Regions from separate parts of the Exiguobacterium sp. SH1S21 genome, predicted to be linked through region 2. Evidence: a T-box and tRNA genes for the amino acid it is inferred to sense, from the RefSeq annotation. Region 2 holds a T-box; the other holds one or more tRNA genes.

Region 1 (11,376 bases), on a different contig from region 2:
GATATGCGTTGGTTAGACGCCCTCTATTTCAGCGTCATCACGCTCACGACGATCGGCTACGGTGATTTCGTCCCGACGACCGATATCGGCAAAGTGTTCACGATCGGTTACGTCATCACCGGCGTCGGCATCATGGTCGGATTCATCACACAAGTATTCAATCATTTGCAGCAAGCACGAGTCGAGGAGATTAAGAACAAACGTAAAACGCCGCCATCCGATTAAGAATGGCGGCGTTCGTTCGTTACGATGCTTTTCGACTTCGGTTCTCGATTGCTAACTGCTGATTAAAACGCTTCGTTTCGGCGATGACGACGCCCGACAAGAACAAGAGCCCGATCAAGTTCGGGATGGCCATCAAGCCGTTGAAGACGTCAGACAGTGCCCATACCATGTTCAAGTTCGTCGTCATCGCCCCGAGTCCGGCGACGAGTACGAATGCGATCCGATACGGGATGATCGACTTTTGACCGAACAAGTAATGAATCGATCGCTCACCATAATACGACCAACCGAGCACCTTCGAGTAGGCGAACATGACAAGACCGATTGTGACGACATAACTGCCGAACGGCCCGAGGAACTGCTCGAACGTCGCCGTCGTCAACTCGACCCCTTCGAGGCCAGAACCGATTTGACCGCCCATGACGAGCGTGATCCCGGTGACCGAACAGACGATCAACGTATCAAGAAACACCTGCGTCATCGAGACGAGGCCTTGACGACCTGGCATGTCCGTCTTGGCCGCGGCCGCTGCGATTGGAGCCGAGCCAAGACCAGCTTCGTTCGAGAAGACGCCGCGCGCAACCCCGTACCGGATGGCTGCCCCGATGGCTCCGCCGCCAATCGCTTCGGCGCTAAACGTGCTGCTGAAGATGAGCGCGATCGCATCGGGGATGAGTGTGTAGTTCATGATCATGATCAAGAGACCGCTTCCTAAATAAAAGACGATCATGACTGGAACAAAGTAACTGACTACACGACCGATGGTTTTGACTCCGCCGAGAATGACGGCGCCCGTAAAAATCATAATTAAGATGCCCGACACGTACAGTGGGACGTCGAATGTCGAGTTGAGCGCCAACGCGACCGAGTTCGTTTGAACCCCGTTCCCGATCCCGAACGCGGCTAGTGAGGCGAACGCTGCAAACGCGACTGCGAGCCAGCGTTGCTTCAAGCCCCGTTCCAAATAATACATCGGTCCTCCGGCCATTTGACCACGTTCGTCCGTCACTCGGTACTTGACGGCGAGCACGGCTTCGGCGTACTTTGTTGCCATCCCGAAGAAGCCCGATACCCACATCCAAACAATCGCGCCTGGTCCCCCGAGGACGACCGCAGTCGCGACACCGACGATATTCCCCGTACCGACGGTCGCCGCGAGCGCTGTCATGAGCGCTTGGAAGTGGCTAATATCTCCTCTTGACGTCTTGTCTTGATTTTTAGAGAACGCGAGTTTCAACGCGTAAGGCAACTTCGTGATTTGAAGCCCCCCGAGACGCACCGTCAAATAAACGCCTGTCCCCACAAGCAAAATTAACAGCGGCGGTCCCCACACAAAGTCTGAAATCGTACCGATTAGTTCGCTGAACGATTGACTCATGCTGTAATCCCCTTTCCCCGTATGTAATAAATACACCTCTATTTTTTCAGAATACTCGGAACGTTGTCAAAAGTATTGTACTAAAACAAAGACGCGAGTAAACGTTCTGTATCTAAAACAGCGAGCCGTCGGTTAGACGTCTCGCTGTGACGGTGGCTTTTCGCGTTGCAGAGGGGCTTTCCAATCAAAATCGTCCGGCACATAGTCAAGTCCGCCCGAATGAAACGGTTGGCATCGCAACAGGCGCCGCGTCGTCAAATACCCGCCTTTGACAGCGCCATGCTTCTCAATCGCCTCAATCCCGTAGTGCGAACAGCTCGGATAAAATCGGCACGTCGGGGGCTTTAAAGGGGAAATAAAGCGCTGGTATCCTTGAATCCCACGTACTAATACTCGTTTCATTTCAATCGCCTCGCTCAGTCAGATTACTGCAATGATAGCCCGGACTGGGTGAATTGTCATCTGCAGCGCTTCGTCGATTCTCGTTACAAAACGACGAGTTTTTTTCCTTTCTTTTACAATTCAAGCGTGGCAGGCGATAATTGTTCGAACATTTGTTATGATAGGCAACATATATACGACCGAATCAAATGAATGAAGAGGTGACGGAAATGAACATATTAATGGTAGGAGCAGGATCGATGAGCGAGGCACTCGTCCGAGGCTGGATCGCTTCCGGGCTCTCCCCTGAACAGGTTACGATGACGAACCGGAGCGACCTTACACGTCTAGAGCAGTTGCGAGATGAACTCGGCGTACAGATCGTCGAAACAGAAGACGTCAACGCTTACGACATCGTCGTGCTCGCGATGCAACCAGACGGCGTCTTAGCTTACGCTCAATCACAGACGTGGAAAACACCGCTGCTCGTATCCGTTGCGGCGCATATCGAGCCGAGCGAGCTTGAAGAAGCAGCCGGCATCCCAGCCATCTGCGCGATGCCGAACACTCCGGTCGCCCATCAAACCGGGATGACCGGACTCTGGTTCGGACCTGAGACAGATGCGACCGACCGCGAGACGGCGACGGCACTGTTCAACCGTGTCGGTCGGACGGCCGTCACGGACGCGAAAACGATGTCGGCTTTCATGGCGGCGGCCGGATGCAGTCCTGCGTTCTTTTACGAGATCGTCGGTTCGATGACCCCGGTGCTGACAGAAGCCGGGTTTGATGAAGACACGGCCCGCCAAATCGTCGCTCAAGCGATGAAAGGATCAGCCGAGTTATTGTTGCATGAGACACGTCCGACCGATGAGCTGATCGCAGACGTCGCCGCACCTGATGGACCGACCGACCGCGGTGTCGGCGTGCTCCGCTCACGTGACTTGTCTGACGTGATGTCGTCTGCGCTCCGCGAGAGCGCGAAAGAAGATCATGATCCTATCGACGCAACGATTGAAAGAACGTAAGTACTTGAACCGCCCGATAGAAGTCGAACGTTAAGTTCTGACTTCTATCGGGCGGTTTTTTTAATTCTCGCACTACTATTTTTTAGAAGTCATAAAATCCACAAATAATCTTGCTTCCCGATAGTAAAGAACGTGTTATGCTACCAAATGAGAAGAATTATCATTTGACTAAAATGGAGAGATCTTAATGAGTTCATTACTTGCCATGCCGCTACATCAACCAGTGCTCATATCCGATTTAACGAGAATTGATGACCGCTTGCGGCGTCGCATGATCGCCTTAGGGTTTTATGAAGGTTGCTCCGTCCGAATTAAGCGTCGGGCCATCTTTTCCGGACCGCTCACGATTGAACAAATCGAACATCAACAAATGATTGCCATCCGTCGCTGTGACGCTGAACAGATCGGGGTGATCGTCCCATGACGCAACGGATTGCCTTAATCGGAAACCCGAACACCGGAAAAACGTCTCTATTTAACCGATTGACCGGTTCCTTCGCCCACGTCGGTAACTGGGCAGGTGTCACGATCGAACAGAAAATCGGGCAGCTGCATGGAAACATCGGACAGTTGATCGACTTGCCCGGTGTCTATGATTTAGACCCGCTATCGGCTGACGAAGCAATCGTCTCGCGATTCCTGTTGCAGGAACCGTTCGATGGGATGATCAATATCATCGATGCCTCGCAGTTCGAACGTAACTTACAATTAACGCTCCAACTGCTCGAAATGGGCCGCCCGCTTCAAATCGGCTTGAACATGGTCGATGTTGCCAAAGGACGAGGCATCCACATCAATTTAGAGCGCTTGAGAGAACGTTTGGACGCGGACGTGTTTCCGATCACAGCGCGCACCGGCGCCGGCTGTGAAGTCCTCCTGTCCTCCCTGCGAACGACCCCACGCGAGCCGTTCATACTCGATTACGGGGAAGAGACCGAACAGGCGATTCAACAAATTCTTGAAGCGACGGGACTTGGTGAGCGCGATCGCTGGGTCGCCATTCAATACTTGGCCGGAAATCGCGTCATTTCAGAACAGCTCGAATCGTCGTCGCCAACCGTCCATGAAATTCGTAAAGCGTTAGAAGTGAAACTCGGACGCTTCGCCCACGCTCACATTACAGAACGCAGACGCGACTGGACGAAAGACGTTCGCCATCACGTCGTCGATCAGCAAGGCGCACAACAAGCCACGGTCACCGACCGCATCGATGCCGTCGTGACACATCCGATCTGGGGCTTACCCATTTTCTTTACAGTACTTTACGCCTTATTCCACATCACGTTCAACTGGATCGGTGCCCCGTTGTCCGATCTGTTGGATGGATTTCTGTCGGGTCCGGTCACGTCCGGAACGAGCTCGTTGTTACAACTGCTCGGGACCTCTTCTTTCATCCAGGCGTTGCTGATTGATGGGGTGATTGCCGGTGTCGGCGGTGTCCTCGTCTTCGTCCCACAGATTTTCGTGCTCTTTTTCTTTATCTCGTTTTTAGAGGACTCTGGCTATATGGCGCGTGTCGCCATTGTCATGGACCGATTTATGCAACTCGTCGGACTGAACGGGAAAAGTTTCATTCCGATGATCATTGGATTTGGTTGTAACGTCCCAGGTATTATGGCGGCACGGACGGTCGAGGAAGAACGGGAGCGGCTCGTCACGATTTTTATTTCGCCGTTCATGTCGTGCTCGGCGCGTCTACCGATTTATGCCGTCTTCGCTGCCAGTTTTTTCGCATCAAACCAAGCGCTCGTCGTCTTATCGCTCTATATACTCGGGATCGTCCTGGCGTTGATTGCCGCGAAAATATTCACGTCCGTATTAGCGGCGGAAGATCGGAACAGCCTCTTTATCGTCGAACAGCCTCCATACCGTGTCCCCCAAGGATTGACGCTTTGGCGCAGCACGTGGCAAAAGGCGAAAGGGTTCGTCCGAAAAGCAGGTACGTTCATCTTTGGCGGTTCCGTCTTCATTTGGTTACTCGCCTATTCCGGTCCAGCCGGAATGGACGTCCCGATGAATGAGAGTTTTCTCGCTATGATCGGCGGGGTCGTTGCGACGTTGTTGGTTCCACTCGGTTTCGGGACGTGGCAGGCCGGTGCTTCGCTCATCACAGGTTTTTTGGCGAAAGAAGTCGTCGTATCGACGATGGCGATCATTTATGCGGTCAGTGAATCTGACTTGTCTGCTTCGTTGCTTCCCGTGTTTACGCCGTTGAGCGCATATAGCTTCATGGCGTTCGTCCTCTTGTACGTCCCTTGTCTAGCGACCGTCGCCGTCATTCGGCGCGAGGTGGGAAGTGCCAAGTTGACGTGGGTCGCTAGCCTTTATGGGCTTGGTGTTGCGTACGTCGTATCACTGATGATCTATCAAATCGGTCGTCTGTTCGGATTGGCTTAACAAGGAGGAAATCACATGTCCTTATTTGATGTATTGATCGGTCTTGCCGTATTCGGGTACGCCGCTTATTCGCTCCATCGCTACACCCGTAAAGCAAAAGCTGGTAAATGCGCCACGTGCGAAATCGCACCGACTTGTACGACATCCTGTGACGCAGCAGACTGGGATAAAATCATTGCGGAAGCACTACATCCTGATCAACCAGTCACAGCCCACAAAAAAACGGATTAGCGCGAAAAAATGCGCTAGTCCGTTTTTCATTGGAGGATATGTAACGTGGTGACAATGATCGCGACCATCAAAATACCGGGCAGCAAGTTGGCGACACGAATCCGAGTAATTCCGACCAGGTTTAACCCGATGGCGACGATCATGACGCCGCCGGTCGCCGTCATCTCCAAAATAAAGTCATCCATGAGCGACTCCGGAATAAACTTCATGATCTGGATGGCGAGCAACGCGATTGCCCCTTGGTACAACAAGACCGGCACGGCCGAGAACATGACGCCGATGCCGAGCGTCGAACTGAGCACGAGCGCCGTGAAACCGTCAATCAACCCTTTTGTATAGAGGACGTCATGGTCCCCGCGCAGGCCGCTGTCGAGCGCCCCGATGACGGCCATCGCCCCGATCACAAAGATGAGCGTCGCCGTGATGAAGCCTTCCGCGATGCTCGACTTACTTTTCCCACCGAGACGCCGTTCCAACTGATAGCCGATCTCGTTCAGCTTCTCGTCGAGCTTCCACCATTCGCCGAGTGCGGCTCCGATAACGAGACTGCCGATGACGATTAAAAAATTCTCACTTTTCAAGCCCATCTGTACGCCAAGCACGACGACGGCGAGACCGATGGCAGCCGTGACCGTCTCTTTCATCCGCTCGGGGATTCGGTGAAACAACAACCCGAGTAATGTGCCGACCACGATCAAGGCCGCATTGACGATTGTTCCGGTTAATACCATCGTGTAATTCCCCGTTTCTGTATGTATTGAGAGGAATATACCAACTGTTTATGTGGGCTGTCAATTAAAAGAATACACAAAAAAAGCCACTTCTCGTAAGAAGTGGCTGCGCGGAAACCCACGTTCCTATGGGTTTCGCATCGGGTTTGGCACCCAAGTGATTCTGACTGGGCTCGAACCAGCGACCTCTACCCTGTCAAGGTAGCGCTCTCCCAGCTGAGCTACAGAATCAGGTCGTGTCCTCTCTTTAGGACACTATTAATATATCAAGAAACTAATGCCTTGGCAACTGTTTTTTAAAACTTTTTTTATTTTTTTTACCGTGTCATTTCTTCCCGTTTCATGTGACGACATAGACGTTCCAAATCGCCGGCATATACGGACACGATCATGCCTCCGTGTTCGGTGTCACGGTCCCAATGCAACCCATTCGCTTTGGCGACTCGCTGTGACGGCACGTTGTCCGGGTGAATGAGCGAGATGATGTCTTTCTCGCCGTCCTCGAACGCATGCCGCATAAGACGTGCGGCCGCTTCCCGACCGTAGCCCATGTGCCAGTGCTTCGGTGCCAGCCAATAACCGACCTCGAGCTCGATGTTGCCATCAAGTTCATGCAAGAGCGTCCCGGCATGGCCGATCGGCTCATCGCTTTGATGTGTCATCAGCTTGAGGAGTCCGGTCTGTCGGCCCGTCGTATAGCGGGCCAACTGTCTCTCGAACCATTCGATTGTCTGTTCATCCGTATATGGCTTGCCGTCCGGACTGATGAAGCGCATCACCCGCGGATCTTGGAGTAACGATTTTACGAAATAGAAATCGGAGATCGTATAAGGTTCAAGCCGTAGACGTTCTGATTGCAACTCGACAAGATTCATCTTTCCCGCCCCTTTCTTTCACAGTCTGAACTATTCAATTCCCGTTTCTATCTCATTTCAATCCTATTCACGCCACGACTTTCAACCCGATAACGCTCCCGATAATGAGAATTAAAAAGAAGATACGCCAGCGATCCCTTGACTCGTTCAAGTACAACATACCGAGAATCACTCCACCCGCCGCGCCGATTCCGACCCAAATCGAGTAGGCGAGCCCGAGTGGCAACGTCTCGAGCGAACGTGACAATAAATAAAAACTTAGTGCAAACGTCGTGATCGAAAGAAGCGACCATTTTAAAATCTGATAGCCTTTTGATTTTCCCATGAAGAAAACAGCAAGCATCTCAGCGAGCCCAGCCCCGATTAAAAATGTCCAACTCATGCCGACTCACCTCCTGTCACTTGCTTCAAACCGACCACCCCGATGAGGAGCGTCGCGATAAACAACAGCTTCATTCCCGTCATCGTCTCATCAAACAAAATATTTCCAACGATGACCGTCCCGACAGCACCGATACCCGTAAAAACGGCGTACCCGGTGCCAGCTGGCAACACACGGAACGACATCGCCAACAAGCCAAAACTGACAATCAATAACACGATGGTCACGACGGTCGGTCCTAATACGGTAAGCCCGTTCGACAATTTCATCGTCGTCGCCCAAACAATTTCAAGAAGTCCGGCGAGCACGAGCCACAACCAAGCCATTTGTTCCTTTTTCATGTCCACCCGACTCCTTTCTTGAAAATTTTAAATGCCGCATGCTGTCGTTGCGCTCGATTCGTTGCAAACGAAAAGAGCGAAAGCAATGCCCCGTCCAAAAAGCAATAGTATGCGTCATATACGTCGTCGAGCGATTGTTCCGGTAAATCGCCACGCTCCATCGCCAAACGGAACTGCTCTTTCTCAAACGCCTGGAGCTCGGTCTCGACCGACCCGATCGTCGTCTCGATGAAGACGCGCAGCTCAGGAGGCGGTACGAGCAGCATTCGCTTCGTCAACATCCACGTCTCTTCTTCTTCGAAGAAATGAATCAACGCTTCAACGATTGCCTCGATCCGTTCGAGCGGTGCCGCCTCATTTGACGCGTCCCGCGCTTGTTCCCAAGCGTGCTGGTAACGCTCGGCCATCTGTTCGACGACTTGTTTGAACAGCTGTTCTTTTCCTTCGATGTGCGCATATAAAGATGCTTTCTTAATCCCGACATCTTCGGCGAGCGCCGCCAAAGACAGTCCTTCATATCCTTCGAGTGCGAACCGGCGTCTGGCAGCTTGTTCAATCCGTTGTTTCGTGGTCATATGCGATCTACCCCTTTCATCTCCCCTCACTTTACCTAACGAACGGTAGGTAGTCAAACTTCCGGATTGAGTTTTTGTACGGACAACGCCAAAATGAGAAGAGACCGTCAGAGGAAGGAATGATTGTATGATCGAACAGTTTAGTTTCACCTTGCCGACCGAGACGATACGTGGTCGAAAACGAATCGTCCGCGTCTACCGCCCCGACTTCGTTCGTACCGACGAGGCGTTGCCCGTGCTCTATATGCATGACGGCCAAAACGTCTTCGACGGCAAAACCGCGACAATCGGGGAAGGGTGGGCGATCGACCGTCATCTCGACGATTTGCAACTGCCGCTCCTGGTCGTCGCCATCGCGAGCGCCCCCGATTGGCTCGACCGATACGATGAGTACTCATTTTATGAGGACGAGATGCTATACAAGCGCATCGGACCTGAACTCGCTAAGACCCGACCGACACTCGGCGGCAAGGGGCGCCTCTATGCCGACTGGCTCATGCAGGAGCTGAAGCCGTGGATTGACGCACGCTATGCGACCGATCCGGATGACGTCGGCGTGATGGGCAGTTCGATGGGTGGCGTCATCTCGCTCTACATGATGGCGACTTACCCGGCAATCCGTCGTGTCGGTTCGCTGTCAACGGCCGCCTGGGCCAACCTCGACTCGCTCATTCGCGAACTGAAACAAGCCGACCTGTCCGCCCGACTCTATATGGATATCGGCACGAACGAGACGAGTGGACCGATCACGCCCGAGGACTACTTATACACAAATGCGAGACTCATCGAGACGATCACTCGGACCGGCGTCGCCTTCCGCTACGAAGTCGAGCCCGAGGCGGTCCACAACGAGATTGCATGGCGACGGCGGTTGCCGAACGCGCTCGCATTTCTGTATGAACTCTCATGACATGAAAAGACGCAAAGGCGGTCGCCTTTGCGTCTTTTCAACTATCTTTTTCTATTAGATGACCCAGTTCCCATCACGCATGATGGCTTCGCGTGTTCCGTCCTCGAGCTCACCGTCGATATTCATTTCGGCCGAACCGATCATGAAGTCGACGTGTGTCATCGAGTCGTTCGCGCCATTCTCAGCGAGTTCTTCGGGCGACATCGTTGGTCCGCCTTCAAGGCATGTCGAGTAGGCACGTCCGAGCGCCAAGTGGCACGATGCGTTCTCATCGAACAACGTGTTGTAGAAGAGGAGTCCCGAGTTCGAGATCGGCGAATCGTCCGGCACGAGCGCGACTTCTCCGATGCGGCGTGCCCCTTCATCAAGGTTCAACAGTTCATCGAGTGCTGCCTGCCCTTGTTTCGCTTCCGCTTTCACGACTTTTCCGCCTTCGAACCAAAGCGTGAACCCGTCGATCAAGTTCCCGCTGTAGCTGAGCGGCTTCGTGCTCGACACGTGTCCTTCGACCGCATCTTTATCGGCGAGCGTGAATACTTCCTCCGTCGGCATGTTGGCGATGAAGTCGACGCCGTCCATGTTCGGACCACCGCCGCCGAGGAAGACGTGCTTCTTCGGAAGACCGATCGTCAATTCCGTGCCTGGTGCTTTGTAGTGAAGTTTCGCGTATTTCTTGTCCGTCAACAGCTGCGCCCGTGAGCGCAACGCTTGATCGTGCTCGTCCCAGGCGGCAACGACATCGTCTTGGTCCATTCGTGTCGCTGCGAAAATCGCTCTCCACAGGGCTGGAACCGCATCTTCACGGTCTGGGAATACTTTTTTCGCCCATGCTTCAGATGCCCCGGCCACGATTGACCAGCTGACATTATCACTCATGACATACTTACGCCATTTCGCGAGCGCGACACCAGACGCCCGGTTCGAGTCGGCGATGCGTGATGATTCGACACCGTTCAGCGCGTCGGGATCGTCGCTGACGATCGACAAGAATGCCGTCTTCTCTTCCGCGAGTTGCTCGAATCGTGCTTTGAGCCACTCTGGGAACTCCTTGAACGCTTCAGTCGGTGCGTTGAAGTAACGCACTTTCGTCGTCTCTTCATCACTCCAGTTGACGTACACTTGTTTCGCTCCGGCCGCGTAGGCCGCTTTCACGATTTGGCGGACGAGCGGTGCTTGGCTAATATCGGCTCGGACTTCGAGCTGTTGACCCGGTTGAATGTTGACACCTTTTTTGACAGCAAGCTCGGCATAGCGGGCAAATTCTGCCTCGGTCGGTAAAGTTACAGTAAACATATGTACAGTTCCTCCTTTTTCACTTACTTCTATTTTCTTAAATTTTCGGAAAAGTTGCAACCAAATCGCAAAAACGGGCATATTAGTAGTTGTAGAGAGAAGGAGGAGAAAAACATGTCAGATTGGAAAACGACTTATTCACACTTTTTAAACAACGCCCAAACCGAATTCACCGAGAACGAAAAGCTAGGTGACTTATTAGTCCAAGGAGAACTCGCCCTAGCAAAAGTCACGGTCGACGTCGCCTCAAACGAAATCAGCGACATCGAACGGGAAGAGGAACTCACACTATACTTCCAAATGAAACAACTGCTCAATATGCTACGTGCCGTCTACAACGCCCAGTTCGAGATGCAGCCCGACAAGCAACACGCTCTCGTCGCGGCCGTGCTCTATTTCGTCTCACCGTTCGACGCAATCCCGGACGACGCCCCGCTCGGACTGTTTGACGACGCTCAAGTCATCGACTACGTCCACGAACAGCTAGCGAGTGATATCGACCGTTTCCATAACGAGTTATAATCGTTCAAGGCTTGAAATTCCGGCGTCATCGGAGTACGCTTGCATGAGTTCATTCAAAGGAGGCGTATGGCGCCTTAGCCACTCATATGTACGCAAAATCACGTAAA
Region 2 (11,376 bases):
GGCGAGACGGAAGACTCGATCGGAGCGGTCACAGGCCTCGCTTACACGGCGTTCGGCGGCGATACGCTCACGATCGAAGTCGCGCTCGCACCGGGCAAAGGCAAGCTGCAGTTGACGGGGAAACTCGGCGACGTCATGCAGGAGTCGGCGCAGACGGCGTACAGTTACGTCCGCTCGAACGCGGAACGGTTCGGGATCGACCCGACGTTCTACGAGCGGCAAGACGTGCACATCCACGTCCCGGAAGGTGCCGTCCCGAAAGACGGACCATCCGCCGGGATCACGATCGCGACGGCGCTCATCTCGGCCTTGACCGGGAAAAAAGTCCGTCGTGACATCGGGATGACCGGAGAGATCACGCTCCGTGGCCGTGTCCTGCCGATTGGCGGCTTGAAAGAAAAAGCGCTCGCCGCACACCGGGCCGGACTCACGACCATCATCATCCCGAAAGACAATGAACGTGACATCGATGACATTCAAGACACCGTCCGTGAAAAACTGACGTTCGTCCCGGTCACGATGCTCGATCAAGTATTAGAAGTAGCATTTGGAGGAAAACAATGAAAATCAATAAAGCAGAATTTATTACGAGTGCCGTGGCGCCGGACCATTATCCGGTCCACGAGTTGCCAGAAGTCGCACTCGCCGGCCGTTCGAACGTCGGGAAATCGTCATTCATCAACAAGATCTGTCAGCGTAAAGCACTCGCCCGGACATCATCAAAACCGGGGAAGACGCAGACGCTGAACTTCTTCAACATCAATGACGAGATCATGTTCGTCGACGTCCCGGGCTACGGGTATGCCAAAGTTTCGAAGACCGAGCGTGAGAAGTGGGGCGTCATGATGGAGCAATACTTGACGTCGCAAAGCGCACTCAAAGGTGTCGTCCTCTTGGTCGATATCCGACACGAGCCGTCGGGTGATGACGTGACGATGTACAATTTCTTGAAACATTATGAGATTCCGGTCATCGTCGTCGCGACGAAACTCGATAAGATCAAGAAAGCGCAGCGCCAGAAACATGAGGCGGCCGTGAAGCGGAAGCTTCAATTCGAATCGACTGACCGATTCGTATCTTTCTCGGCCGAAACGGCAGAAGGAAAAGACGAAGCGTGGAAAGCCATCTACGATTTGTTGACGGACGACGAGGGATAACCCCCTCGTCTTTTTGTTTTTAGGGTTACGTGAACGGGTAAGTATCGTATAATTGTCATATTGTATAGCAATACATTAATGAACGAGGTGGAAAGATGCAGAGAATGTTTGAAAGCAAATGGTATCGCTTCTTATTTTGGACGTTGACGATCTTCTTAGTGATCTTGGTCGGGACAGAGATCTCATTCGTGTTCGAACCGATCCAAGTCATATTGGCGCTCGTCACGGTACCGCTTATTATTTCAGGACTTTTCTTTTATTTTCTCGTTGGAGTCGTCGATTATCTAGAACGACGGTCCGGGAAACGTGGCATGTCAGTCGCAATCACGTTAACATCGCTTATCCTGATTATCACGCTCGTGTTCAGTATTCTCGGGCCGGTGCTCGTCGGACAAGTGACCGATCTCGTCAACGCGATGCCGAGCATCGCCAAAGAGTTGCAGCAACAAGCGTTCTCAGTGCGTGACTCGCTCATGCAAAACGAGTTCCTATCGCGCTTCATGGCGGAGAACGATGACATGTTCACCGATTTGACCAACAATGTCACCACATACCTCGGTGATATTTTTGGCAATATCGCTTCTTCATTCGGCCAAGTCATCGGATTCATTACATCAGCCGTCATCACGATCGTCGTCATTCCATTCATGTTGCTCTATATGCTACTTGACGGGAAACGTTTGCCGGACTCGATCGTCAAGCTGTTGCCATCGAGCTATGAGAAAGAAACACGTAAAATTTTGAACGACATGCATACGACCGTTAAAAACTATGTGCACGCCCAACTGATCGTCGCGTTCTTCGTCGGGATCACGTCGCTCATCGGTCTTTGGATCATCGGTGTCGACTACGCCATCTTGCTCGCACTCTTCATGATGGTGACGAACATCATCCCGTACGTCGGACCGTTCCTCGGGGCGGCACCGGCCGTCGTCGTCGCCTTCATCCAAGATCCGATCAAAGTGCTCTGGGTCATCCTCGTCATCATCATCGTCCAACAGATTGAGGCGAACGTCATCTCCCCGCTCATTCAAGGGAAGACGCTCAAAGTGCATCCGCTTACGATTATCATCGTCTTGCTCGTGGCCGGTAACTTGGCTGGGATCATCGGGATGTTGATCGCGGTTCCGACGTATGCGGTGGCGAAAGTCGTCGTCAAAAACATCGTCCGCATCTATAAATTGAAGGAGCGACAACATTACCTCGAGTCGGAAGAAGAAGACAAGCCGGAAAGTACGATTATCACAGATTCATCGTCACTTAAATGACGAAACAAGTAGAAATGGCCAATTTGACCGTTTCTACTTTTTTTCGTCACAAAAAGTTCTTAAATTATTTCACAAAAATCGAACAGAAGATTATAGTTCCTAAATAAAAATTGTTATAATGTACGGTAGAGATGTAAAAAAAGAAAAGACAACCGCCACTGTGATTTTAGATGAGGGGAAGAGGTACATGCATATTGTCGTCGTCGGACTAAATAACAAGACAGCCCCTGTCGCGATTCGGGAGCAGTTCTCGTTTGGGGAGCAAGAAATCGTGGACGCGATGATCGCGCTCCGCGAAGAGAAAAGCATTTTTGAATCGGTTATTTTGTCGACCTGTAACCGTACCGAGCTATACGTCGTCACAGACCAGCTCCATACGGGTCGTTATTATACAAAACGTTTTTTAGCGAACTGGTTCGATCTTGAGATGGATCAGTTCACACCATACTTGTCGATCCGTGAAGGGGAAGAAGCGATTCGTCACTTATTCCGTGTCACGTCAGGTCTCGACTCGATGATTATCGGGGAAACGCAAATTTTAGGACAAGTGAAGTCAAGTTTCTTCCGCGCCCAAGAGAACGGGACGACGGGGACAGTGTTTAATAAATTGTTCAAAGAAGCCGTGACGCTCGCCAAACGGGCCCATACTGACACGCAAATTGGGGAAATGTCGGTATCGGTCAGCTCGGCTGCGGTCGCGCTCGCGCAAGAGATGTACACGCGCCTCGATGACAAACAAGTCGTCGTCGTCGGTGCAGGCGAGACGGGTGAGCTGACAACGCTCAACTTGTTCGAAGCCGGCGCCAAACAAATTGCGGTCTTCAACCGGACTGAAAGCAAAGCGAAAGCGGTCGCTGACAAGTTCAAAGGCCGGGCCCACTCGATCCGCGAGATCGCCTGTGGACTGCTCGATGCCGATATTTTGATCAGCTCGACCGGCGCCAAAGAAGCCGTTATCGCGTATGACGACGTCGCCGCAGCACAATTGTTGCGCCGGGAACGTCCACTTCTTCTCATCGACATTGCTGTGCCGCGAGATATCGATCCAGCGGTCCGGTCGCTTCCGGGCGTCCATTTGTTTGATGTCGACGACTTGAACGGGATCGTCAATAAAAACTTGGCAGCCCGTCTCGTCGAGGCAGAGAAGATTGAAGTGAAGATTGATGAGGCGATTCAAGAGTTCCAAGCGTGGCTCGTCACGCTCGGTGTCGTGCCAATCATGAACGAGTTGCGCTCACGTGCGCTCACTGTCCAAGAAGAGACGATGGAAAGTCTTGAGCGCAAGCTCGACCATCTGTCGGACCGGGACAAGAAAGTCATCGGCAAGCACATGAAGTCGATCATCAACCAGATGCTTCGTGAACCGATCGACTACATTAAAGACGCGGCCGCTCAACCGGACGCGAACACGCGCATCGCTCAGTTCGTCGAAGCGTTCGCGCTAGACGTCGACGTTCCGACTACGGACACAGAACCGGAAGAGCTAGAAGCGATGGCAGCTAAAGCACCACTTCGCGCATTGATGCGCTAATACAAACCAAAAAGGCGGCGAATCTCGTCGCCTTTTTCTATGAAGGGGACTAAACATTATGCGTAAAATTATCGTCGGCTCACGCCGCTCACAACTCGCGATGACACAGACGAAATGGGTCATCGAACAATTGAAGCAAGCCGGGGCCCAGAACGAGTTCGAGATTAAAGAAATCGTGACAAAAGGCGACCAAATCGTCGACGTCCAACTGTCGAAAGTCGGCGGGAAAGGCTTGTTCGTCAAAGAGATCCAACAGCAGATGCTTGCCGGGGATATCGATTTTGCCGTCCACAGTATGAAAGACGTCCCGGCCGAACTGCCAGAAGACCTCTTTATCAGCTGTATGCCAAAACGTGTCGACGCACGTGACGTGTTGATTTGCGAGAACGGCTACACGCTCGAGACGTTGCCGCAAGGTGCAGTCATCGGGACGAGCTCGCTCCGTCGCGGTGCGCAGATGCTCGCGGCCCGTCCGGACTTCGAAATCCAATGGATTCGCGGCAACATCGACACGCGCTTGAAAAAACTCGATACCGAGAACTTCAACGCCATCTTGCTCGCGAAAGCGGGACTTGAGCGCATGGGTTGGACCGACCGCGTCAAGTTCGAGGCGCTCGATGCCGACATGATGGTACCGGCCGTCGGACAAGGCGTGCTCGCGATCGAGAGCCGGAAAGACGACGCCGAAGTGACGCAGATTTTACAACTCCTTCACGATGACGTAACGGCGAAAGCTGCGACGGCGGAGCGGACGTTCTTGAAGGCGATCGAAGGCAGCTGCCACGTACCGGTCGGCGGCTACGCGACGGTCGACGGGGACACGGTAACGCTCACCGGCTTGATCGCCTCGGTCGACGGCAAAGACGTGCTCCGTGTGACGAAAACGTCAACGGACGAAGTCGCTCTCGGTCAAGACGTCGCTGACGACTTGCTCGGACGCGGCGGACGCGAGATCCTCGCCTCGGTCAATGTGTGACGTCTGGTACACAGGGACAAAACGACTGACCGCTTCGCAACGGGCCTTGCTCGATGCGAGCGGTCTTTCCGTTCATCACGTCCCGATGATCGAGACAAGGCTGACCGGGAAACCAATGCCAACTGATTCGTTCGATTGGCTCGTCATCACGAGTCAAACCGCTGTCCCAGCGCTTCAAGACGTTCCTCGGAACGTTCAAGTCGCCGCCGTCGGCGAGAAGACGCGGGACGCGCTCGAGGCAGAAGGATTCACCGTTTCGCTCATGCCAGAGACGTATACGGGCGAGGCGTTGTTCCGCGAGTTGGCGAACGTCGTCGCTGAGGAGGACGTCGTTTTGTTCGCCCGTGGGGATTTGGCGAACACCGAGCACATGCAGCAATTGCCGCATGTGTACGACTGGGTCGTCTATGAGACGGTCGAGAAAGCACTCACGGCCGATCAAGCGGCCGCGCTCGAACACGTCGAGGCGCTGCTCGTGCTCAGTCCGTCCGCGGTCCACGCGCTCACACCATACCTCGAGCGGTTTCACGGCACGTGGTATGCCATCGGCGAAGTGACGGAGCGTGCCGTCCGAGAAGTGTCGACGTTACCGGTCCGAGTGCCTGAGTGTTATACTATGGATGCATTAATACAGTGTGTAGGGGGAGATTTTTCATGAACCAATTCGACCGTCACCGTCGTCTGCGCTCGTCGAAGTCGATGCGTGCACTCGTACGTGAAAACCATGTTCGGAAAGAAGATTTGATTTATCCGCTCTTCGTCGTCGAAGGGACAAATATTAAACGCGAAGTCAGCTCGATGCCTGGCGTCTTCAACTTCTCGCTCGATCGTCTCGAAGACGAGATCCGTGAGCTCGTCGACCTCGGGCTCGAGTCCGTTCTCTTGTTCGGTGTACCTGAGCATAAAGATCCGGAAGGCACGGAAGCGTACCACGACCACGGCATCGTCCAAGAAGCGATCCGCAAAGTGAAAGAGTGGGCACCACAGCTCACGGTCATCGCCGACACGTGCCTCTGTGAATATACGTCGACGGGCCACTGTGGCATCGTGAAGAACGGTGACGTCGATAACGACGCGTCACTACCGCTTCACGTCCAGACGGCGATCACGCAAGCGCAAGCGGGCGCAGACATCATCGCACCGAGCTCGATGATGGACGGCTTTGTCGCCGCCATCCGCGAAGGGCTCGACCAAAACGGTTACAGCCACATCCCGATCATGAGCTACGGCGTCAAATACGCATCGGCGTACTACGGACCGTTCCGTGACGCGGCGCAGTCGGCGCCTGGTGAAGGCGACCGCAAAGGCTATCAGATGGACCCGGCCAACCGCCGCGAGGCGTTCCGGGAATCACAGTCGGACGTCGAGCAAGGTGCCGACTTCATGATCGTCAAACCGGCGCTCGCGTTCATGGACATCATCCGCGACATGCGCGACTCGCTCGATATGCCGATCGTGGCGTATAACGTGAGCGGGGAGTACGCGATGATTAAAGCGGCGTCGATGAACGACTGGATCGATGAACAACGTATCGTCATGGAGACGATGGTCGGTTTCAAACGGGCCGGTGCCGATTTGATCGTCACGTATTTCGCAAAAGACGTCTGTCGCTATTTGGAAGGAGAATTCGCATGACATACAAGCAAACTCGCTCAGAAGCAGCGTTCAAACAAGCACTCCCACTCATGCCGGGCGGGGTCAACAGCCCGGTCCGTGCCTATAAATCGGTCGGGATGACGCCGATCTTCGCCGAACGCGGTGAAGGTTCACGCGTCTACGACATCGACGGCAACGAGTACATCGACTACGTCCTCTCATGGGGGCCACTCATTCTCGGTCACCGCGACCCGGTCGTCATGAAAGCGATCCAAGATCAGGCTGAAAAAGGCTGGACGTTCGGGACACCGACAGAGCTTGAGACGAAGATGGCCGAGCTCGTCATCGACCGCGTCCCATCGATCGAGATGGTCCGCATGGTCAACTCCGGTACGGAAGCGACGATGGCGGCTCTCCGCCTGGCACGCGGCTATACGGGCAAGACGAAGATCTTGAAGTTTGAAGGCTGCTACCACGGCCACGGGGACTCGCTCCTCATCAAGGCCGGATCAGGTGTCGCGACACTCGGTCTCCCGGACTCACCGGGCGTCCCGAAAGACTTGGCGAGCCACACGCTCACCGTCCCATACAACGACCTCGACGCGCTTCGCATCGCGTTCGAGAAGCACGGTGACGACATCGCCGGCGTCATCGTCGAGCCGGCTGCCGGCAACATGGGCTTCGTCCCGCCGCAGCCAGGATTCCTCGAAGGACTGCGTGAGATCACGGAACAAAACGGCGCGCTCCTCATCTTTGACGAGGTCATGACCGGCTTCCGCGTCGGTTACAATTGCGCCCAAGGTTACTTCGGCGTGACGCCTGATCTTACGTGCCTCGGCAAAGTCATCGGCGGTGGCCTTCCGGTCGGCGCATACGGCGGCAAACGGGAGATCATGGAACACATCGCACCGCAAGGGCCGATCTACCAAGCAGGGACGCTTTCAGGCAACCCGCTCGCGATGATCGCCGGCTACACGACGCTGTCGCAACTCAAGCCTGAGCACTACGAGGAGTTCGAGCGCAAAGCCGACCGTCTCGCGGCAGGCTTCACGGCAGCGGCCGAGAAATATAACATCCCGCACGACACGAACCGGGCCGGCTCGATGTTCGGCTTCTTCTTCACGAACGAGAAAGTGACGAACTTCGAGAAGGCGAAAACGTCTAACCTCGACATGTTCCGCTCGTACTATCAGAAGATGGCGGGGCGCGGCGTGTTCTTGCCACCGTCACAGTTCGAAGGCTTGTTCTTGTCGACTGTGCATACGGACGAGGATATCGACGCGACGCTCGCTGCGGTCGATGCGACGTTTAAAGAGCTGCAACAAGAGTTTTCACTGTAATCTTGACTGAAACGTCTTCAATCGCTACAATTGTTTAACAGATACGTTTAAAAGCTATGATGAGGAATAGTACGCAACAACACTCCTTTCTAGAGACGCGGCCGCACGGTGCAAGGTCGCGAGGGAAGTGTGCGGAAGTCGCCTCGGAGCTGACCTTTTGAATCAAGTAGGAAGGTTCGGTCCATCGACCGTTATTCGATTTTGAGGGCGCCACGTGTTGGCGAACTAAGGTGGTACCGCGGAAGATACGGCTTCTTTCGTCCTTAGCGTTAAGGACGAGAGCAGCCGTTTTTTGTGTAGACAGATAGAGGAGGATTGGCACAATGACCAACGAAACAAACGAAATCAGCATGCCGACGAAGTACGACCCGAGTGCGACGGAAGCGAAATGGTACGACTATTGGATGGAGAACAACGTGTTCAAGGCGGACGAGGACGACTCGAAACAGCCGTACACGATCGTCATCCCGCCACCGAACGTCACAGGGAAACTTCACCTCGGACACGCGTGGGATACGACGCTCCAAGATCTACTCACGCGCTTGAAGCGGATGCAAGGCTATGACGTCCTCTGGCTCCCAGGGATGGACCACGCCGGTATCGCGACACAGGCGAAAGTTGAACAGAAACTCCGTGAGGACGGCATCATGCGTTACGACCTCGGACGTGAGAAGTTCCTCGAGAAGACGTGGGAATGGAAAGACGAGTACGCCGACACGATCCGTGCCCAGTGGTCAAAACTCGGCCTCGGTCTCGACTACTCGCGTGAACGGTTCACACTCGACGCTGGACTCTCAAAAGCGGTCCAGGAAGTCTTCGTCCGCTTGTATGAAAAAGGCTTGATCTACCGCGGCGAATATATCGTCAACTGGGACCCGGCACAAAAGACGGCCGTCTCCGACATCGAAGTCATCTATCAAGAAGTCGAAGGCGCGTTCTACCATATGAAATATCCGCTCGCTGATGGCTCAGGCCACATCGAGATCGCGACGACACGCCCCGAGACGATGCTCGGCGATACGGCCGTCGCCGTCAACCCGAAAGACGAGCGCTACGCGCACCTCGTCGGTAAGACGATCATGCTCCCGGTCATGAACCGTGAGATCCCGATCGTCGCGGACGACTACGTCGACGTCGAGTTCGGTACCGGTTGCGTGAAGATCACGCCGGCGCACGACCCGAACGACTTTGAAATCGGGAACCGTCACGAGCTTCCACGTATCCTCGTCATGGACGAGTCGGGGACGATGAACGAGAATGCTGGCAAGTACGAAGGGCTCGACCGCTTCGACTGCCGCAAGCAGCTCGTCAAAGACTTAGAAGCGGATGGCACGCTCGTCAAAATCGAGCCGCACACGCACTCGGTCGGTCACTCGGAACGTTCAGGCGCAGTCATCGAGCCTTATCTATCAAAACAATGGTTCGTCGATATGGAGCCACTCGCCAAAGCGGCGCTCGCAGCGCAAGGCAACGACGAGACGAAAGTCAACTTCGTCCCAGAGCGGTTCGAAGGCACGTACCTCCGCTGGATGGAAAACATTCGTGACTGGTGCATCAGCCGTCAACTTTGGTGGGGCCACCGCATCCCGGCTTGGTACCATAACGAGACAGGTGAAATCTATGTAGGGAAAGAAGCGCCGGCTGACATTGAGAACTGGCATCAAGACGAAGACGTGCTCGACACGTGGTTCTCGTCAGCGCTCTGGCCGTTCTCGACGATGGGCTGGCCGGACACGGATTCGGCAGACTTCAAACGCTACTTCCCGACGAGCGCGCTCGTCACGGGTTACGACATCATCTTCTTCTGGGTATCTCGGATGATCTTCCAATCGCTCGAATTCACGGGCAAGCAGCCGTTCAACGACGTGCTCATCCACGGTCTAATCCGTGACTCGGAAGGCCGCAAGATGTCGAAATCGCTCGGTAACGGCGTCGACCCGATGGAAGTCATCGACCAGTACGGTGCCGACTCGCTCCGCTGGTTCCTGCTCACGGGCTCGACACCAGGGAACGACCTTCGCTTCTACTGGGAGAAAATCGAATCGACATGGAACTTCGCGAACAAGATTTGGAACGCGAGCCGCTTCGCCCTCATGAACATGGACGGGATGAAGTTTGAAGACATCGACCTCTCAGGTGAGAAGACGCTCGCCGACAAGTGGATCTTGACGCGCTTGAACGACACGGTCGACCAAGTGACACGCCTCGTCGACAAGTACGAGTTCGGTGAAGCCGGTCGTTACTTGTACAACTTCATCTGGGAAGAGTTCTGTAACTGGTACATCGAGATGGCGAAACTCACGCTCTACGGTGAGGACGAAGCGGCGAAAGCGACGACACGTTCGGTGCTCGCGCATACGCTCGACTCGATCATGCGTCTCATGCATCCGTTCATGCCGTTCTTGACAGAGGAAATTTGGCAGCACTTGCCACACGAAGGCGACTCGATCGTCCGTGCGAGCTATCCGACGCGTCGTGACGACCTCCACTATGCGGAGTCGGTACCGGCGTTCGAAGCGGTCATGAACGTCATCCGTTCGGTTCGTAACATCCGTTCGGAAGTGAACGCACCGATGTCGAAACCGATCCAACTGTTCATCGCGACGAGTGACGATACGACACAAGGTTACTTGAGCGAAAACGAAGCGACAATCGGCAAGTTCACGAATGCGACCGAACTTGAAATCGGACGCGGCTTGACGGCTCCTGACAAGTCGATGTCAGCGATCATGACGGGTGCGGAACTGTTCATCCCTCTCGCCGACTTGATCAACTTCGAAGAAGAGATCGCCCGTCTTGAAAAAGAAGTGGCGAAGTACGAGAAAGAAGTCGAACGCGTGCAGAAGAAACTCGGCAACCCGGGTTTCACCGGCAAAGCACCGGCTCACGTCATCGACGAAGAGAAAGCAAAAGAGAAAGACTACCTCGACAAGCGTGACGCCGTGCGCGCGCGTCTTGAAGAGTTGCGTAAGTAAGACATCAACCTTCTTTGGAGACTTGTTCTCCGAGGAAGGTTTTTTGTCGTTTGGTAGAATTTTAGCATCTAAACGAGAAGAACCCCCGACGTCACGAACGACGTTTGGGGGTTCTCCGACGTAGCCATAAAACATAAAGTCCGATTCCCGTGATCCACAGGAAGTGCATGTAGAGCGAATCAGTCAGCCCGACTCGATACAAATGGACGAGATACACGGCATATAGGAATCCGGCGATGAGCATGATAGTGAAGTAGACGAGCCTCATTCGTGATCGCCTTCGTTCCATCCAGGCAGTTGCTTCGTCACTAAAAAATAAGATGATGTGAACAAGGCGCCAATCGCAAGTCCGGTCCATTGCGGGTGAAGCGGTTGTCCAATGAGGGATAGGTAGAGACTATACACCATATAAGCAGCCGAAAGGATGAGGCAGACAAGTACGGTAAGCATGACCTTCATTTCGTCTCACTCCATTCAAGCTCATTCAAATGTTTCATGAACTGGAAAAACGAGACGATTAAGAAAAAGGCGGG

The links. The T-box of region 2 lies ahead of EVJ24_RS08515 (valine--tRNA ligase). A T-box ahead of a tRNA ligase gene usually reads a tRNA of that ligase, here a tRNA-Val.
Region 1: it has a tRNA-Val gene. The T-box ahead of EVJ24_RS08515 (valine--tRNA ligase) is inferred to sense a tRNA for this amino acid. The anticodon was not compared.

What each region holds. Positions count from the first base shown of each region.
Region 1 is NZ_SJUY01000006.1:124,860-136,235, forward strand. It holds gene EVJ24_RS09745 (potassium channel family protein) at 1-225, shown strand, start outside; gene EVJ24_RS09750 (alanine/glycine:cation symporter family protein) at 245-1,603, opposite strand; gene yidD (membrane protein insertion efficiency factor YidD) at 1,736-2,005, opposite strand; gene EVJ24_RS09760 (pyrroline-5-carboxylate reductase family protein) at 2,215-3,012, shown strand; gene EVJ24_RS09765 (FeoA family protein) at 3,200-3,436, shown strand; gene feoB (ferrous iron transport protein B) at 3,433-5,409, shown strand; gene EVJ24_RS09775 (FeoB-associated Cys-rich membrane protein) at 5,425-5,640, shown strand; gene EVJ24_RS09780 (DUF554 domain-containing protein) at 5,667-6,371, opposite strand; tRNA gene EVJ24_RS09785 (tRNA-Val) at 6,530-6,602, opposite strand; gene EVJ24_RS09790 (GNAT family N-acetyltransferase) at 6,689-7,246, opposite strand; gene EVJ24_RS09795 (DMT family transporter) at 7,314-7,628, opposite strand; gene EVJ24_RS09800 (DMT family transporter) at 7,625-7,954, opposite strand; gene EVJ24_RS09805 (TetR/AcrR family transcriptional regulator) at 7,966-8,544, opposite strand; gene EVJ24_RS09810 (alpha/beta hydrolase) at 8,672-9,454, shown strand; gene EVJ24_RS09815 (aminopeptidase) at 9,509-10,747, opposite strand; gene EVJ24_RS09820 (YkvA family protein) at 10,862-11,269, shown strand; gene EVJ24_RS09825 (YitT family protein) at 11,356-11,376, shown strand, end outside.
Region 2 is NZ_SJUY01000005.1:96,064-107,439, reverse strand. It holds gene lon (endopeptidase La) at 1-564, shown strand, start outside; gene yihA (ribosome biogenesis GTP-binding protein YihA/YsxC) at 561-1,157, shown strand; gene EVJ24_RS08545 (AI-2E family transporter) at 1,253-2,425, shown strand; gene hemA (glutamyl-tRNA reductase) at 2,613-3,956, shown strand; gene hemC (hydroxymethylbilane synthase) at 4,015-4,932, shown strand; gene EVJ24_RS08530 (uroporphyrinogen-III synthase) at 4,925-5,590, shown strand; gene hemB (porphobilinogen synthase) at 5,587-6,567, shown strand; gene hemL (glutamate-1-semialdehyde 2,1-aminomutase) at 6,564-7,868, shown strand; T-box leader at 7,916-8,136, shown strand; gene EVJ24_RS08515 (valine--tRNA ligase) at 8,192-10,843, shown strand; gene EVJ24_RS15365 (hypothetical protein) at 10,935-11,111, opposite strand; gene EVJ24_RS08510 (hypothetical protein) at 11,108-11,302, opposite strand; gene EVJ24_RS15360 (hypothetical protein) at 11,299-11,376, opposite strand, start outside.